Regions from separate parts of the Bacillus sp. D48C genome, predicted to be linked through region 1. Evidence: riboswitches for the same ligand, from Rfam matches in the RefSeq annotation. Region 1 holds a riboswitch; the other holds the start of a gene.
What was found. A riboswitch is a leader RNA that binds a small molecule or an ion and turns the genes downstream of it on or off. The one in region 1 is predicted to bind preQ1.
Positions count from the first base shown of each region.

Region 2: another riboswitch for preQ1. It lies ahead of ACLBXA_RS26435 (QueT transporter family protein); the one in region 1 lies ahead of queC (7-cyano-7-deazaguanine synthase QueC).

Region 1 is NZ_JBKFAQ010000005.1:157,371-166,883, reverse strand. It holds gene queF (preQ(1) synthase) at 1-184, opposite strand, end outside; gene queE (7-carboxy-7-deazaguanine synthase QueE) at 203-919, opposite strand; gene queD (6-carboxytetrahydropterin synthase QueD) at 912-1,403, opposite strand; gene queC (7-cyano-7-deazaguanine synthase QueC) at 1,403-2,065, opposite strand; PreQ1 riboswitch class I at 2,159-2,202, opposite strand; gene kinB (sporulation sensor histidine kinase KinB) at 2,409-3,617, shown strand; gene ACLBXA_RS14945 (DUF6254 family protein) at 3,629-3,745, opposite strand; gene ACLBXA_RS14940 (DinB family protein) at 3,847-4,380, opposite strand; gene ACLBXA_RS14935 (M3 family oligoendopeptidase) at 4,518-6,212, opposite strand; gene ACLBXA_RS14930 (MarR family winged helix-turn-helix transcriptional regulator) at 6,372-6,818, opposite strand; gene ACLBXA_RS14925 (DUF3149 domain-containing protein) at 7,014-8,510, shown strand; gene ACLBXA_RS14920 (aspartyl-phosphate phosphatase Spo0E family protein) at 8,540-8,821, opposite strand; gene ACLBXA_RS14915 (divergent polysaccharide deacetylase family protein) at 9,302-9,513, shown strand, end outside.
Region 2 is NZ_JBKFAQ010000016.1:44,235-53,747, forward strand. It holds gene ACLBXA_RS26385 (solute symporter family protein) at 1-1,449, opposite strand, end outside; gene ACLBXA_RS26390 (DUF485 domain-containing protein) at 1,452-1,793, opposite strand; gene ACLBXA_RS26395 (sterol desaturase family protein) at 2,017-2,646, opposite strand; gene ACLBXA_RS26400 (hypothetical protein) at 2,725-3,018, opposite strand; gene ACLBXA_RS26405 (LysE family transporter) at 3,038-3,781, opposite strand; gene ACLBXA_RS26410 (YqcI/YcgG family protein) at 3,796-4,524, opposite strand; gene cspB (cold shock-like protein CspB) at 4,787-4,984, shown strand; gene ACLBXA_RS26420 (DUF2564 family protein) at 5,104-5,352, shown strand; gene ACLBXA_RS26425 (zinc-finger domain-containing protein) at 5,386-5,562, opposite strand; gene ACLBXA_RS26430 (ribonuclease H family protein) at 5,575-6,234, opposite strand; gene ACLBXA_RS26435 (QueT transporter family protein) at 6,386-6,871, opposite strand; PreQ1 riboswitch class I at 6,878-6,922, opposite strand; gene ACLBXA_RS26440 (aldose 1-epimerase family protein) at 7,055-7,927, shown strand; gene ACLBXA_RS26445 (reverse transcriptase-like protein) at 7,997-8,383, shown strand; gene ACLBXA_RS26450 (DMT family transporter) at 8,397-9,302, shown strand; gene ACLBXA_RS26455 (DUF6123 family protein) at 9,305-9,513, opposite strand, start outside.

The DNA.
Region 1 (9,513 bases):
GTTGTCCTGTTTTCGGACATAAACTTGTAAATTCAGGACAATTGAATTTTACAAAATAATCACGGTTTGGATGATTATTATCAAATACCTCTAATATTTCTGGGCTATATTCAAATAAATATTTTGTATTTTGATTTCCTAGTAATGTTACATCTTTTAAATCTTCATCTAATCTTCCTGTCATTTTAAACATCCCTTCTCATTATACGCCGCGTTTATTTCCCCATACTAACGCATGAAGCTGGGGCAATACTTTTGCATCATTCATCTCTTTACAATTTACAGCTTTATCAATCAGCCACTCATACTTATCTAATAATTTTTTAATAAGCATCGCATCATCCACTGTTTTTGTATCATCGTTTCCTACTTGCAAGAAAAATGGTACATCTGGATAACGTTCGTGCATCTTAACTGCATATTCAAAATCATGATCATCGAATACTACTACTTTTAAACTAATATCTTTTCCTGCTAGTTTCTGAATAATAGCATCTAACTTCTGAAAATCTGTTTTCATCGTCGAACTTGGTGGTTTTGGAGAAATTGTTACTTCATCAATTTGAAGTAACCAATCTTGCCATTTACTCCCTTGAGTTTCAATTGCCGTCCGCATTCCATTTTCTTTTAATATAGAAAGAAGAAACTCAATATTTTTCAGCAATGCCGGATTCCCGCCTGAAATCGTAACATGAGAAAATTTTTCTCCTCCAATTGCAACAAGCTCATCCCAAATATCTTCTGCTGTCATCTGTCTAATTTGATTTTTAGCTGATCCATCCCATGTAAAAGCAGAATCACACCAAGCGCAGCTATAATCACAACCAGCCGTACGGATAAACATTGTCTTTTGCCCTACAACCATTCCTTCACCTTGAATAGTCGGACCAAATATTTCTAAGACAGGGATTTTACTCATCGAGCATCCACTCCCGTCTTACTTCCGCATAACTAGTCGGCGTCTCAAATAGACGAACAAATTCTACGCGAGCTCCTTTATATTCGTTCACTCGATTCTCTTTAGTTAGTGCCTCTGCCATCTTTTCATAAATCCAAACGACCATATTTTCAGCAGTCGTATTCATTGCAGGTAACGTTTCGTTTAAATAACGATGATCTAAATAAATTTCGATTTCATTCTTCCAAATCTCTTTTATATCACCAAAGTCAATTGCAAGTCCTATTTCATTTACATATCCACTAATTCCAAATACAACTTTATATGTGTGACCATGTAAGTTTTTACATTTCCCTTCATAACAGTGTAAATGGTGTGCTGCATCAAATGTAAATTCCTTGCTGACCATTACTCTTTTATTATGGTATTTGAGCTGTTTACGCTGAATATCCTTGTCCATTTTTTGCAAATTTTCTACGATGCGAAATCCAAAGAAATTATCCATTAGTTGTTCGCTCCTTCGCGTTCTTGTAGGTACGTATCTAATCCTGCTTTACGAAGTTGGCACGCTGGACATTCACCGCAACCATCACCAATGATTCCGTTATAACATGTTAATGTTTTTTCTCGAACAAACTCAAATGCTCCAAGTTCATCTGATAATTTCCATGTTTCAGCTTTATCAATCCACATAAGTGGCGTGTGAATGACAAACGGGTAATCCATGGATAAATTTAAAGTAACGTTTAACGATTTCACAAACACATCACGGCAATCTGGATAACCACTGAAATCAGTTTCACATACACCCGTTACAATATGACGTGCTCCAACTTGTTTTGCTAATACAGCAGCAAATGATAAGAAGAGTAAATTTCGTCCATCTACAAATGTCGATGGCAATTCACCTTCTTCATGTGTAATCTCCATATCCGTTCTCGTTAACGCATTTGGAGCAAGTTGATTTAATAGACTCATATCTAGTACCGTATGCTTTATTCCTAGCTCTTTTGCAATTTTCGCTGCACAATCAATTTCTAGCTTATGACGTTGATTGTAATTAAAAGTTACAGCTTCTACCTCTGCAAACTGCTCTATTGCCCAAAATAAACATGTTGTACTATCTTGTCCTCCACTAAAAACAACAACTGCTTTTTCTTTTTTCATTTCACTCATTCTCCTTCTCTACTATAAATAAGAAGAAAGAACGTTCTTGAACTGTCACAATAAAAAAACAAAACAATACCTAAGGATATTGTTGTTTCCATAGTTTTTTATAGAGGGAGTTCGCGAACCTCTCCCGCGCGGTGCACGGAATTTCTTCTTTCATTGACACAGCTTATTGTAACATATTGTATACTAGCGTAAAAATTTCTGATTTTTCCGCTATTTATTATTTCATTTCTTTCATTTTATAGTATGATTAATTTAATATAAGAAGAGAGGAGGCATCCCACTGAAATCCTTTATTATTTATCTCTTTTTAAATATATTATTCATCCTTATTACAATGCTCGTATATCATTTATTTTGGAATCAAAAAGGGAAACGCTCTCCTAAATTAAATTCAGCTATATTTATTGTATTGTGTTGCCTCGCTACCGTACTCTGTATTACATTTGCAGCAAAAACAAATAATGGTTTTCAATTTGATATGCGCCATATTGTATTAATTGTCGGTACATTAACGGGAGGGCCTATTGCTGGTGGTTCTATCTTAGTTGTATTAAACATATATCGCTTACTATTAGGTGGGGTAGGTGTTTTCCCATCTCTTATCGGTTCTGTTCTTCTATTTATTGTTCTACTATTAACATATAAATTTTTCAATCGAACTTCTAATCGTATAAAAATAACACTTGCTATTATCTACAGTCTCACATACGGATTTAGTTGGATACCTTTCTTTCTTTCAAAGGTTACAAATAAGACTGATTATATACCGCATATTATTGTATATGAGTTATGTTCAATGCTTGGTACGATCCTAATTTTATATTTACTACACATATTACAAACTCAAGTTCGTCTCCAAAACGAACTTATAAATGCTGAAAAGTTTCATTTAATTGGTGAAATGGCAGCGTCTATCTCTCATGAAATTCGCAATCCATTAACTTCAACGAAAGGGTTTTTACAACTGTTACAATCAGATACATGCACTGAGCAGGAACGAAAATTATATATCGACATTGCCATTAACGGCATCGAACAAGCAAATCATGTTCTTACAGATTATTTAACTTTTGCCAAACCAAGCATTGAAAAAGAACAAACATTACAGTTAGAAGAAGAATTACTACATGCATTGTCGTTAATTACACCGCTTGCTAATTTAACAAATGTACGTACTCATTATATAAAGCAAAGCACTTCTTTTTTTATCGCTGGAGAAAAACAAAAACTAAATCAATGTTTATTAAATATTTTAAAAAATTGCATTGAGGCTATGCCAAAAGGCGGTGATCTTTATTTCACATTAGTTCCTGATCATAAGCATATTCAGTTATATATAAAAGATACAGGAATCGGTATGGATTCAGAACAAGTAAAACGTCTTGGTTCGCCTTTCTATTCAACGAAAGAAAAAGGCACTGGACTTGGAATGATGGTCGTATTCAGTGTTGTTCAAGCTATGAACGGAAAAATTGATATTATAAGTGAAAAAGGAATCGGTACAACCTTTTTATTAACTTTTCCACTCATACAAAAAACGTGATGAAATAATCATCACGTTTTTTCTGTTCCTTCAACTAATTCAGCAAAAGCTTTCACTTTTCCGTGCGGTTGTTGATTTTCTTTACGCGCTTTCCAGGCGCGCTCCTCTTCTCGCTTCTTCTTAGACATATTTTTTCAACTCCTTCTTTTCTTTCTCCATGTAGTATTCCAAAATAAGAAAGAAAACTATGCACATATCAAAAAAGAAGTGGTTTCCCACTTCTTCCACTTTAGCGTTGCAAAATTGCATGTTTCGCCTCTTTTAACTGCGTAAGATGTCTTTGTTCATGCAAATCAAGAAATTGAACCCATTGATACAAATTCAGATCATTAAAAACAGGATGCTTTAATCCATTTTCAAATAGATCTTTTTCATCTATAACACTATGAAGCGCGTGTAATAGTTCTTGTCGTGAATGTTCTAGTAATTGAATTCCTTGCTGTTTTTTCATTAAAGTTTCTGTTGGTTGCATTTGCTGAGGAGCTTCTCGTTTATGTGTGCGATCAAGCGTAAGTTGGAGGTCTTTAAATGGAGTCATGTTTCTTTCGTTTTTTTGTAAAGCATATACAAGGGCAGACGTGACAGATTGTTCAACTAAATGCAAGTGGTGTAAAATTTGAGTAATACTCCATTTATCACGGCGTGGCTTTACATTCACTTCTGTATCATTTAACATTTCAATTTCTGATAATAGCGTGCTTCGGGTAGACTGTAATGAGTTTACTAAACTTTCTAAACTCACATCCATATTAGATTGAAGCATACTTGTTCCCCCCTTTTGTTGGTGAAAAGAGGTGCTCCTTATTAGAAACACCTCTTTAGTATTCTGAATTTTCTTTTATTATCTCATCATTTTCCCATTATGTCGATGTTAAACATGTGAAAAAAAGCGCATGTTTTTTACAATTTTGTGTCGTCAATCGCATGTAACCATGCTTCAATTTCTGTAATAACACTTTTCACACAGCCTTCAGCAAATGGTGATGTTAAATTTGCAACTTCTACTAATTCTAAGAACGATTTACTTCCACCTTGTTGGCACAGATTCACATAATCTTCCCACGCCTCTTGTCTATTATCTCTTGCACGTTTCCAAAATTGTAGCGCACAAATTTGAGCAAGCGTGTAATCAATATAATAGAAAGGTGAACTATAAATATGCCCTTGACGTTGCCAAAAACCACCGCGCTCTAAATAATCATTATCCTCATAATCACGATGCGGTAAGTATTTCTTCTCTATGTTACGCCATGCTGTCTTACGCTCTTCAGGTGATGCTTCAGGATTTTCATATACATAATGTTGATATTCATCAACTGATACGCCATAAGGTAAAAACAGAAGTGCTGAACTTAAGTGAGAGAAGTAATATTTATCTGCATCTTCTTCAAAGAATAGCTTCATCCATGGCCATGTAAAAAATTCCATACTCATAGAGTGGATTTCACACGCTTCATATGTTGGCCAATTATATTCTGGAATTTCAAATTTACGACTTTCATATACTTGGAAAGCATGACCTGCTTCATGTGTTAATACATCAATGTCACCAGATGTTCCATTGAAGTTTGAGAAAATAAATGGCGCTTTATAATTCTCAATATATGTACAATATCCGCCACCAGCTTTTCCTTTTTTCGCAACTAAATCTAATAAATCATTATCTAGCATGAAATTGAAAAATTCATCTGTCTCAGCCGATAACTCTTTATACATCGTCTTTCCATGATCAACAATCCAATCCGCATCTCCTTTTGGAGTTGGGTTCCCTGTAGCAAACTCAAAGTTTTCGTCGTAATAAGCTAACTTCTCTACACCAATACGTGCTTGTTGTCGCTTTCTTAATTCCGTTGTAACGGGAACGATATAATCCAGCACTTGCTGACGGTAATTAGCCACCATCTCCGCATTATAATCTGTACGGTACATTCTTGCATATCCAAGTTCAACAAAGTTTTTGAAACCTAAAGATTTTGCGATTTTCGTTCTCACTTTAACAAGCTCATCATAAATACGATCTAGTTCTTCCTCATTTCCAGCTAAAAATCCGTAGTATGCTTCACTTGCTGCTTTACGTTCGCTTCTTTCTTTTCCTTGCATAAACGGAATCAGTTGCGATAACGTTCTTTCTTCTCCAGCAAAGTCAATTTTTGCAGATGCTAATAACTGTGTATATTGCGACGATAATTTATTTTCTAATTGTAAATCTTTCACGACTTCATCTGAATATGTTTTTAAATCACATTCTGCTAGAGCAAATAATTGTTTTTCATAATACGCCTCTAATTCTTCACGAAATGGAGAATTAATGAGTGCCTTATAATATTTTGTACCATATCCTTGTACAACTGGAGAGAATTCATCAAAGAAATCCTGCTCCTCCTTATAAAAAGTATCCGTCGTATCAACAGAATGGCGAATGTAACAAAGGTTTCCCATTGTACCAAAATCGTTGCGAATTTCATTAATTGAATTAATGACTTGTTTTTGTTCTTCTACAGTTTTTGCGTTATCAAACTTCTCTAAAGCAACAGTAAATTTCTCTTTTAACTCTTCAATATTTGGGCGTTTATATTCATAGTCTTTAAATGACATGAACGAGCCTCCTCTCCATTACATACCTTTACTATAATTCAATACGTATTCCCGAATTCCCTCTTAATTTTCAACAAAATTCGGCAGTTACTACCCTGAGTTCATTGCAAATAAAAAAGCCTTGGATTTATTTATCCAAAGCTCCTTTGGAACATATTATTATTTTTCATACTTCCCAATTTTTTTTAATAGATCAAGTAATTCATCTTTTTCATCTTTCGTTAACATTTCAAAAGACTGATGTATAACTTTCTCATGCCCCGGAAAAATAGAAGCAATAAAGTTCTCGCCAGACTCAGTTAATTGCGCGTAAATAACACGTCTGTCATTCGGGCATGGGATTCTCTTTACTAATCCCTTTTTCTCCAGCTTATCTACAACATATGTAATGCTGCCACTGGCTATTAAAATGCGCTCACCAATTTGCTGGAGTGGTTGACCGCCTTTATGATATAGCAGTTCTAATACAGCAAATTCCGTTGGATTTAACCCGTTACTTTGTATAGATTTATTTGTAGTATCCATAACAGAACGATGTACACGAGATAATGCAATAAATACTTTTAAAGATTGAGAAATATCTTCTCGTTCATTATTTGATGTCATACAACTTTCAACCCTTCACTTAAATTCTCAGCAATAAAAAGAAAATGCCACTTCATACTTCATGTGAATTCCGAATGAGCATTCACTCATCCATTTCCTCTCCCCTAATATATTAAGAATCATTCTTGAATAAAAACATGACAATTTTAACATAGTTTATATATAATGATAATAAAAAAAGAAGGAGTACCACATTTGAAAGTCAAATTCCAAAGCATAATTATATATATATTGCTTGTTATCCTACCGACAATAGGGATTGGTGCTACATTTTATTCGTATCATACATATAAAATGAAACAGGAAAACAAATTATCCGCTCATACAGTTCTCTTTTTATATAGAGATTATTTAGATCATCATCTTGGTGAAGCAATTTCTGCTTTAGACATGCTTGCAAAAGTTGTAGGCACCGAGACTGGTAATATAAATGGCATTAAACAAATTGTACATGATACAGATGGAAACGATGCACGCTTTTCTGGTCTATATTACGCTACACCAAAAGGGGTCATTACAATCGCATCTGAAGATGAATCAAAGCCCGTAGATGTTTCAGACCGTAAATATATTCAAGACGTGCTACAAACTAAAAAAACCACTGTATCATCAGTCATTACTGATCGCGTTCTTGGACATAAAGCTATTATGATTGCTGCCCCCATATTCAATAAACAGAAGGAGCTCTCAGGATTATTATTAGCTAGTTTACGCTTTGATTACATTTCATCTTCTTTAAATGCCATTAAACCACAATACCATTTTGAGGTAACTGATAAACATGATGTAGTTTTTCTAACCGATGATAATAATGACACAAGTGATACGCATTCTAATATGCTTACTACTCCACTCCAAAGATTAAATTGGAAGGTCTCTGTTTCACCATTACCTATTCATCAAAAAAACTTATACCAGTGGGTTGCAATAGAGTGTATCGCTACTTTATTTTTAATGTCTATTTTATTTTTACTTGCTCAATATATGTTGTTAAAACGTCAAACAAAACTTGAAAGACAACAAAATGAACTACAGAAAATTGAATTAGTTGGAACTTTTGCAGCAAGTACAGCACACGAAATCCGTAATCCTCTTACTGGAATTAAAGGACTCGTCGCTCTATTAAAAGAGAAATATAAAGATGAACAAGATCAGTTCTACTTTTCCGTAATTGAACAAGAAATAGAGCGAATCAATGAAATTGTAAGTGAATTTCTTATTCTCGGCAAGCCAACCGCCATCATCGAACAAACATATGACGTAAGAACAATTCTAAATGAGGTAGCATTAATTATTCAATCTGAGGCGAATTTACATAACATTGTATTCCATTTACATTTGCCAGACCATCCTGTTCATATCCGTTGTTCGAAAGACCATATGAAACAAGTGGTTTTAAACATTACAAAAAATGCAATTGAGGCCATGACTTCTAGTGATACACTAACCATTGTAGTAAAAAACAATGAAACACACGCACAATTACAGATTACAGATACTGGAAAAGGGATTCCGCAACATATTCAAAAACACCTCTTTCATCCGTTCTTTACTAATAAAGATACTGGAACAGGTCTTGGACTTGTCATATGTAAACGAATTGTAGAGATGTATAATGGGCATATTTTTATTGACAGTACAGAAAACGAAGGAACGACAGTTCATATCGAAATTCCGTTACACATAGTATAATTATCCTTATCCTATAAGGGTAATTATACTTATTTCATAAAACCAGCGACAAGCATTCGCCAAAAATTATTTGATTTTCCTTCATACCCGATTTGGAAAATTGGTATTTTTATAATTGAAAACCATTTCGGTGTTTGTTTTTCTTTATAACACTGATATTGTAAAATAAGCTTGTCCAATTCTTGACTAACTTGAATTGTCTCCCTACTATTTAGCCCACTTGTTAATCCTAGTTGAATCATTTCTTCACGTTTCATATGAATATCACGTGAAAGCTTTTCTAATGTGTACTTCCTTTTTACAGTAAACATCCATATCCCCCTTATTATACTTCCATGCTCTCAACTTCACTTCTCCATTGACCTTTTTAACTACTTAATCATATACAAATTTGAAGAATCAGAAATTTTAACATTTTCTCCCTGTAATTTACAAATCTTTACCCTCACTTTGAGAATTATTACAAATTATTCTATCTTTGTAAATACATTCGCAATAATAGACATTTTTTTCATCTTCTTTTTTTACAAATTCTACGTAAACCGGGGATTCTTAATTTTCCACCTACTTTTCTTCGACATTTTTTGTTTAATTTATATAAAAAAGCAAAACATAATGATGATTGATAAAGTGAAACTTTAATCAGTGTTTTTTGTTCAGCCCCACTGATTATTAGCATTCACCAATCGTGCGTTTATAGGCAGTGAATCTCCCACCTATCCAGCCCAATGTTGAGGTGGGAGTCTTACTACCCACAAATAGCGGGATAACAATAGAAAGGAAATATTTATATGCGAAAATATACGATTACATTGTTCATCATTGTTTTGTTTTTACCGTCCTTCTTATTTCCTATTCAAGCAAATGCTCATACGAATAAAGTTGCTATTGTCATTGATGATTTCGGCAATAATATGAAGGGGACTAATCAAATGTTATCACTTCCCATTCCGCTCACTGTTGCTGTTATGCCTTTTCTTCCTTCCACAAAAGAAGATGCAGT
Region 2 (9,513 bases), on a different contig from region 1:
TAAATATGCTGCAAGAAATCCGAGCGGAATTGAAATAATTCCTGGTGTCGTATATGGGAATATCGCTTCCCCAACAAAAATAGCTTTTCCAGCTACAGGGTTCCAAACATTCGGACTCAACGCTACGAGAACAATTGCTGATACGAGCCCTACAATCATACCGGAAATAGCACCCGTTGTATTAAAACGCTTCCAATATATTGTAAATAAAATCACTGGTAGATTTGCACTCGCTGCAACTGCAAATGCTAATGATACTAAAAATGCTACGTTTAATGTTTGGGCAAATAATGCAAGTATGATAGATAGTATCGCTACTCCAATAGATGCATACCGAGCCATAGATACTTGCTCTTTTTCTGTTGATTTCCCTTTGCGAATGATCTCATTATAAAAATCATGAGCGAATGCTGATGCTGCCGTTAATACGAGACCTGCCACTACAGCCAAAATTGTTGCAAAAGCAATTGCTGATACGAAAGCAAATAAGAAATCTCCACCTAACGCTTTTGCTAATAAAGGTGCCGCCATATTACCAGCTGGGTTCGCTTTAATAATCGCTTCATTTCCTACAAAAGCCGCCGCACCAAATCCTAAGAAAATCGTCATAATATAAAATGCACCAATTAACCACGTCGCATATACGACAGATTGACGTGCAGTTTTTGCATCACGTACTGTAAAAAAGCGGACAAGTATATGTGGTAATCCAGCTGTACCAAGTACTAGTCCTAAATTTAAAGAAAGTGTATCAAGACCATCCTTATACTTTACACCTGGATTTAAAAATGAATCTTTTAATGGTGTAGCTGTTTTCATTTGAGCGAACATTTCAGTCACGCTGAAGTTGAATTTTGCGAAAACGATAACAGAAATAATAAACGTACCAGCCATAAGTAATACAGCCTTTACAATTTGTACCCAGCTCGTTGCTGTCATACCACCAAAAATAACATACACCGTCATAAGTGTTCCAACGATTAATACAGATGTCGTATATTCAATTCCTAATAATAATTTAATAAGTGCACCCGCGCCAACTAATTGTGCAATCATATAAAAGATAGAAATCGTCATCGTATTAAGAGCTGCGACTCCGCGAACTTTTTTCGCATCAAAGCGTGCTGCAATCATATCCGCCAAAGTGTACTTTCCTAAATTTCTAAGCGGTTCTGCAACAAGATATAGTACAACTAAATAAGCAACTAAAAAACCGATACTATAAAAGAATCCATCAAACCCAGTTAATGCGATTGCTCCGGCTATACCAAGAAATGAAGCAGCAGACATATAATCTCCAGCAATGGCCAGACCATTTTGCCAACCAGTTAATCCCCCTCCAGCCGTATAAAATTCACTCGCATTTTTCGTTTTTTTCGATGCAAAATAGGTTATGACAAGCGTACCAAGAACAATAATTAAAAATAGTGCAAACGCAGTAGTATTCAAGTTCAGCCCCTCCCTTTTTGCATATCTTGCAGAATTTTTCGGGAGATTTCATCAAATGATTCTGCTTTTTTGCTATAAATCATACATAGTGCCCATGTCATGATAAATTGGGAAAAAGCAAATACCCACGCCCATGTAACGTCACCAAATGCAGGTGTATTGAGCACCTTTGAATACGATGTTAAAATAGGTAATGCGATAAAAAAACTAAAAAAGAAAATACTCATTGGAATGATAAACTTCTTTTTCGTATTTAATAACAATTGAAATTCTTCCGACTGAACGACCTCTGTATAATTCACCTCATTTTGCAACTTACGTGCTGACGTATCATCTCGTTTCATTAACCGATCCCCTCTCTTACTTGAAATGCACTTCCCCCTTGCATACCTAAAGACTAAATTTTATAAATATTCAGAAACTTATACTTATTGTAGACAATCCGTGCATTCATGCAAAGATTTTTTGATAGACATTTTTCGGCAATTTCCCCTAAATTTTTAATATACTTTTTCAACATAAAGTGACACCTTACTTATTTTTTCCTCATTAAGACAAAAGCAGTGCTTAACGCACTACTTTTGTCTTTTTTTCCTTTTCTAAATTACGAGCTGTTTCGCTTAACTCAACCTCTTTTCCGTCTTTAAGTGTTCCAAATATAAAATCGAATACTGGATTTGAAACACCGAACCAAAACTTTTCGTTTTTATAATGGTGTAATATATGTTGTTTTTTTAGCCATCTTCCAAACTTAGTGACGGGACGAATCGGTCTATGGGCAATATAATGTTTCCATTCGTAAACGAGCAGCATAATAATCATTCCGATTCCAAATGAAAGTGTAATAGTAAGACTTTTTGTAATACCATATGCTATAAGTAAATATATAGTAAAACTAGGTATACTAAACCATACAGGTAAAAACAAAAGTTTTAAATCATCTGGATATACGTGGTGATCATAATGTAATCTTCTTAACATTTTTAATAGAAATGTGTTTTTAGGTGGCTTTATATGGAATAAAAAACGATGTGTCATATATTCATTCAGTGTATAGAAAACAATTCCAAACATACATGCTAACATGCCAAACCACGTTAAAAATTGCATTTTTAAAATAATAATGAAAATAAATAGAATGCTATACATAATGACGATATCATATTGTAAAAAGAACTCTTTCCCCACTTTCTTCATCTTGTTTCCCCCTTTTCCAAAAAAACAGCCGCAACATATCGTTACGACTATTTCTTTTCTATTCTTATTCTATTCACTTTACAAATTTGCCTGCTGTTCTATTGTCGAGAAAAAATTGTTTGGTCCAAATATATTTTGCTTTGGAATAATATGTTCCACTGCAAACACTGTTACTTCTCCTCTTTGCACTTCTCCAATAATGAGACCAAATATTTGATGATTTACTGCAAACGTCGGTTGCTTTGTTTGTAGCAATCTTGCAGCATTATGAAATACTGCTTCATATAGTGGATTTCTATCAGTAATTTCTTTTCGGATTTTTGGCGCTAACGTAATTATAATTTCTTTTCCGTCAATAGTGGTTCGATACATAAAAATCTCCCCTTCAATCTTATGTGAACAACTGTAAAGCTTTGTATGCAAAATGTATAGAGTAACCTACTAAAATAATACCTGCTCCGGCTGTTATGTAGCCAAGCGCTTTTGGTTTTAATAAAGTTCTTCCAAAATGTACAGAAAAAGCAATATTTAAATTCCATAAAATAATACCTGCAATAATGCAAAGACTGTACAAAAAAGCTTCTTGTTTCGTTACCTTCGTAAGTAATGAGCTAAGTGTACTTCCGTATATACCAAACCAAAAAACAAGATTTAATGGATTGGATATCGCAATTAAAAACCCTGCCATAAACGATTGCTTAAGACCACCTACCTCTTCTTTTTTATATTCCATGTTTGAGTGGGAAATTCCTTGTTTTACACTTTGAAATCCTAAATAAAATAACAAGAAAAAACCCGTGCAATACATGAAGGCTTGTACATATGTATACATAAACACAGAAGATAAACCGAAATAAATGAGAAGCATAAATAAAACATCTGCAGTCATTCCACCAATTCCAACAACCCAAGCATGCCAAAACCCACGTTCAATTCCTCGTTTTAACATTTCAATATTAATCGGCCCTACTGGCGCAGCTAATGAAATACCTAATACGATTTGCTGAATAATTGCTCCAATCATCGCTCTATCCTTTCTACTCTCTTTACTACTAGTTAATGATGTAATTTGAAAAAATAGACTAGCTTTCATAATAAAATACCCTTTTTTATCCAAAATATACAAAAGAGCCATCTAGGTGATGGCTCTTACTTTTCTATCCTATGAAGAAAAGGACATTTCCCTTTTATTGGTTCTACATCGTCTCCTATAAAATATTGTTTCCATTCACGATGCTCTGGGTCACCATAATGACTAATGTTAGGATGTTTCGGCAATTGATCCCACTTTTCAACTCGCTCACGGACCATTTGTCTTGAATATGCTCCTTTAGGACGATCCCCCTCTAATCCATCAAAAATAGTGCGTGGCTGAAACCCAATAACGAGAGAATTCCCTAAATGTCTAGTTTTTCGCTGTTTATAAGCTGGCGCGTTTCCAAATGCGAATATTGGCTCACCACAAAATGAAAATTCCCATAAATAATGGTCTGGATCTTCAGGAATTTGCTTTGGCCATGCTTGATTATCGTTTTCATGTAAATACTGTAACACTTTCCAAAAGGAATCACGGTAATATTCGAGCGATCGTTCTTCACATTCCGGTTCTACAAAAAGGAAAAAGCCCCTTCTTACAATCGGCCTCTCTTTCATTAACTCTAAAAAAGATAACATTGTATGCGGCAAATGACTCCAATCATTATGAGAAAGAAATGAATAACGAAGTTCATTCTTTTTCAAAGCTGTTAAACCGAAATAACATGGAAAAGTTGGTTCTAACACGACACTTGAAAAAATCTCAAATTCTTTTGCAACCCAATCCGGTATGTCGGTTCTCGTTCTCATTCCTTCATTATCTAATAAGTACGACCTATTCATTCTTTCACCTCGTTATGTATAGCATTCAATTAAGAATATTACATACTCGGCCTGTCCTATACCTATTTAAAAATTTGATTGGAAAATTATTTAAAAATATAAAAAATAAAACCGCTTACTTGACTAAATTCTCCCAATTCGTGTATATTTAAATTAATCATTTAGCAGAATATTCAAGAATATAGCATTTTTAGTTTATATTATTTCTTCAAATGAATTTCACTAAATGAAAATAGTAAACGCTTTTAGGAGGAATTGTAACATGCAAGGAAAAGTAAAATGGTTTAACAACGAAAAAGGTTTTGGATTTATCGAAATGGAAGGCGCTGACGATGTATTCGTACATTTCTCTGCTATTCAAGGAGACGGCTACAAAGCTTTAGAAGAAGGTCAAGAAGTATCTTTCGACATTACTGAAGGTAACCGTGGACCTCAAGCTGCTAACGTAGTAAAACTTTAATCCAACATATAACAGGAGGTTACCTTACTTGGTAACCTTCTTTGTTATTCCTTTGTATATTTCCGTTTTACAGAGCAAAAACTATGTAAAATGCGCACTATACAAAGGAGGAATTATTAATGGGATCAGAAGTAAATGATTTTGAAGAAGTAAAATTCCGTGTAGAAACAGCACAAAAGATGGTAGGTTCTGCAACAATTTCAATGGATCCAGACACATTAGAGCATGCCACTACTGCAGTAGAAGCAGCTCGCTCACAGCTTGAAATTATGAAATCTGTTGCAGTAGATTTAGATGAACCATTTTTAATGAACGAGGAAAAGAAACTAAGCAAATGCGAGCAGCAATTAAACGAAGCAAAGCACTAAAAAACATCCAGAGAATTTTCTCTGGATGTTTTTTTATGACAACTGTTCTCCATACTTTTTCAATGTTTCTCCAACTGTACATTGTCTTATACAAAATGAATGTGCATAATATTTACTATTTGTCTTTCGATTATGTTCTCGCAAGAAACATCCTTCACAATATGTTTCTAATAAGTCATTTACCTCTGTAATGAGTTGCTTTTTATCCACCTTTGCACCTCTCTATTCGGTTATTTCTTTATGACTATCAATGACTGTCCCTTCTAATGCTTGCGTTGCTAATTGATGTGCTTCTTTATTTTGTTTTCTAGATATCGGATCACATACAAGTTTTAATTTCATTTGCTTCGCCTTTTGTTCAATTTGATCTAAATAATGGTTTAAATGCTCATCATAACAAGGCCATTCTCCCGCCAATTGCTGCAATACAACTTGAGAATCTCCGCGAAGTGTAACTGCTTCATATTTAATCCCTAATTCCTCGAGTATATTCATACCGTATAATAGTGATGCATATTCCGCTTCATTATTATCATCTATACCTTCTATATATGCATTGCGGCGAATGCGGTAGTTTGTATTTCCTTTTTTATAGTACACACATATACCAACGCCAGCTTCTTTCGTTTGCACATCATACCCCCCATCAAAATAAATGAGTATTTCTTGGGGCTCTTCCTCTACTTGTTTACTCAGTTTTTTCATTTCCTTTAATGACCATTCTGCATCCATTTCATCGTAAAATAAAAGTTCCTTAGCTCTTCCTGTTTTCTCAAAATCCTCTGCAAATTGAAGTATTTCTTCTATGTTCATATAATCTGTTGTTAATTCCGTCTGCAATCCTCGCTTCGTTTTATACAACCAATGAATTTTATATTTCATACTAGATTCCCCTTATATAAGACTTCTTATATGTAGCCAGCTAATGAAAGCCTCACTTTATTTTATTATATTTTATCTAGAGTCACAGCATTATATTCAATATGATTACATACAAAAAGAGCTATCCCTATAGGAATAGCTCTTTCATCTATTACATAAATCTTTCAAATTGTACTCGCTTATTAATCCAGTACATTACAGGCATACCAATGGCCATTACAACAAATTCACCGACTGCACATGTTAACCAAGACAACATAAATGGTAAACCCAATGCAAGATGAAGTTCAATTGCAATCATAAACATTGTAATCGTAAAGATAACCGTATTAAAAATCATACGAGCCCAAACACCTTTAATAAATCGCATAGAAATAATCGTTGCAACTAATGCAAGAATAGATTGCCCTACTCCAAATACTAAATCATAAGCGATCATAGGTGAGAAAAAGAGATTCGTTAAAAATACACCTAATACAATTCCGTAAATTGCTTTCTTGTTAAATACAACGAGATGATTAAACATCTCTGAAATACGAAATTGTACATTCGTAAAGCCAAATGGCTGAATAAGCATAGAAACAGCAATATATAATGCCGCTAAAATACCATTGCCGACTAAAGTTCTAATATTCATGACAAAATCTCCTTAGTTTTTTTACGTGGGATGGTTTCGAACCACGTTATTCTTTTTTTTAGCAACAAGATTACATTTTACGTGGTAGCCCCTCTTTCGTCAATAGATTCCTATCATGAACTACCTTTTTTCTTTTAGACAACGTATAATGAAACATATGAAAGATTTAGGAGGTTTCACTTCATGATAGCAACAATCCAAAATGAAAAAGTGATCGTTTCCATTTCTGACAAAGGTGCAGAATTACAAAGCGTTCGCTTAAAAGAAGACAACACAGAATATTTATGGCAAGGTGATTCTACATATTGGGGACGTCGCGCACCAATTTTGTTCCCAATTGTCGGCCGATTAGTAGATAATACATACTACGTAGACGGTAAACCATATTCATTAACACAACACGGTTTCGCTCGTGATCTTACTTTCTCTGTGAAAGAACAAAGTGAAACAAAGATCACTTATATCGTTACTAATAATGAAGAAACGTTAAAAAAATACCCATACGAATTCGAATTACTCGTTTCTTATGAGCTAGAAGGACAAGGCGTTCATGTAACATATGAAGTAAACAATCCTACTTCTAAAGAGATGTTCTTCTCAATTGGGGCACATCCTGGATTCAACTTCCCTTTATTGGATGGTGAATCATTTACAGATTATCACTTATCGTTTAATGGTTCGGAACGCTTAGAAACAAGCGTATTAGAAGGACCTTACCTTTCAAACAAAAAGCAATTAATCGCTGAAAATACAACTGAATTGCCACTTACATATGATTTATTCAAAAATGATGCGCTTATTTTTGAAAATATGAATACGAATGAAATTTCGATTCGTTCTCATAAACATAATAAATTTGTAAAAGTAGAATTTGATGGCTTCCCATTTGTCGGCGTATGGACACCAGGGGATAACGCACCTTTCTTATGTATTGAACCTTGGTATGGAATCGCTGATGAAGTAAATCCAGCAAAAGATTTCAAGGACAAAAAGGGAATTCAATCTTTACAAGCGAATGAAACATTTACATGTCGTTACAGCATCACAATCGGATAACTACTCTATCCCCTACTTCAAAAAAATATTTAAGTAGGGGATAACCTTATAATTTGGAGGTTTCTCATTTTGATTGAAGTATATATTGATGGTGCATCAAAAGGAAATCCTGGTCCTTCTGGTGCAGGAGTGTTTATTAAAGGCGTTCAACCACCTGTACAATTATCATTACCACTTGGAACAATGTCCAATCATGAAGCAGAATACCGCGCTTTACTTCTAGCATTAAAATATTGCATCGAGCATAATTATAGCACTGTCTCTTTTCGTACAGATTCCCAGCTTGTCGAACGGGCTGTTGAAAAGGAATACGCAAAAAATAAAATATTTGCACCTCTTTTAGATGAAGCACTACAGTACATAAAAAACTTCGATCTCTTTTTTATTAAGTGGATTCCAAGTAGTCAAAATAAAGTAGCTGATGAATTAGCTAGAAAAGCTATATTACAAAATTAACGGGGGTATGAGTGTGAAAAAAGATTGGATTGCTCCTCTTGCTTTATTATTTGTCTCTTTTATTTGGGGAGCTACGTTTGTTGTCGTTCAAAATGCTATGTCTTTCGTTGGTCCATTTACCTTTAATGGTATTCGCTTTTTATTCGCTGGAATTATTTTATTATTCGTTCAAATGATTTTCTCAAAAAACACTTCAAAACAAGATATAAAACAGAGTAGCCTCGCTGGATTAATCGTTGGGTTCTTTTTATGTGTTGGCTATGTATTACAAACATTTGGCTTACTTTATACAACTTCTTCAAAAGCAGGTTTCTTAACAGGGCTTAGTATCGTTATGGTACCAATTTTGTCTTTTATCTTTTTAAAACAAAAAGCTACCATTTTTATCGTACTTGGTATTGCTGTAGCAACAGCAGGTTTATACTTATTAACAGCTGCTGATTCTTTCCAATTAAATATAGGAGATATACTTGTTCTCGGTTGTGCAATCGCTTTCGCTGCCCATATTCTTATTAACGGCTTCTTTTCTAAGAAAATATCACCTTTATTATTAAGCACATCTCAAGTATTAGCTGTTGGTATATTTTCTTCTATTTGCGCTTTTTTGTTTGAAGATTGGGAAAAATTATTTTCAGTATCACTATGGACGAATCAATCTTTTTTATTCGCACTCTTTCTAACTGCCCTGTTTGCAACATCTATTGCTTTTTTCATTCAAACATCGGCCCAAAAGCACACTTCTCCAACGAGAGTAGCAATTATTTTCGCAATGGAACCCGTTTTTGCTGCATTAACAGGCGTTCTCGTTGCAAATGAACAACTTTCTATTTCTGCTATTATCGGATGTCTATGTATTTTCCTGGGCATGATTTTTGTTGAATGGCCTTCCAAAACAAAAAAAGAAGCGCAGGCTGCGTGAAGTTATGCTTGTAACTTCCGCATAAAAGCCTTAGCGCTTTTTTTATCTGTAATTTCTTCCTCTTTCAATCGTTCTAATAACGCAACGAAATAACTACCATCAAACTGCAATTGATGTTTAATTGTCGCTTCTATTGCTGCGTTCACAATCCCATCAGACGCACCAGTATATCCTTGTCCGAACATAATAAACCCTTGTGCTTCCTCTGATA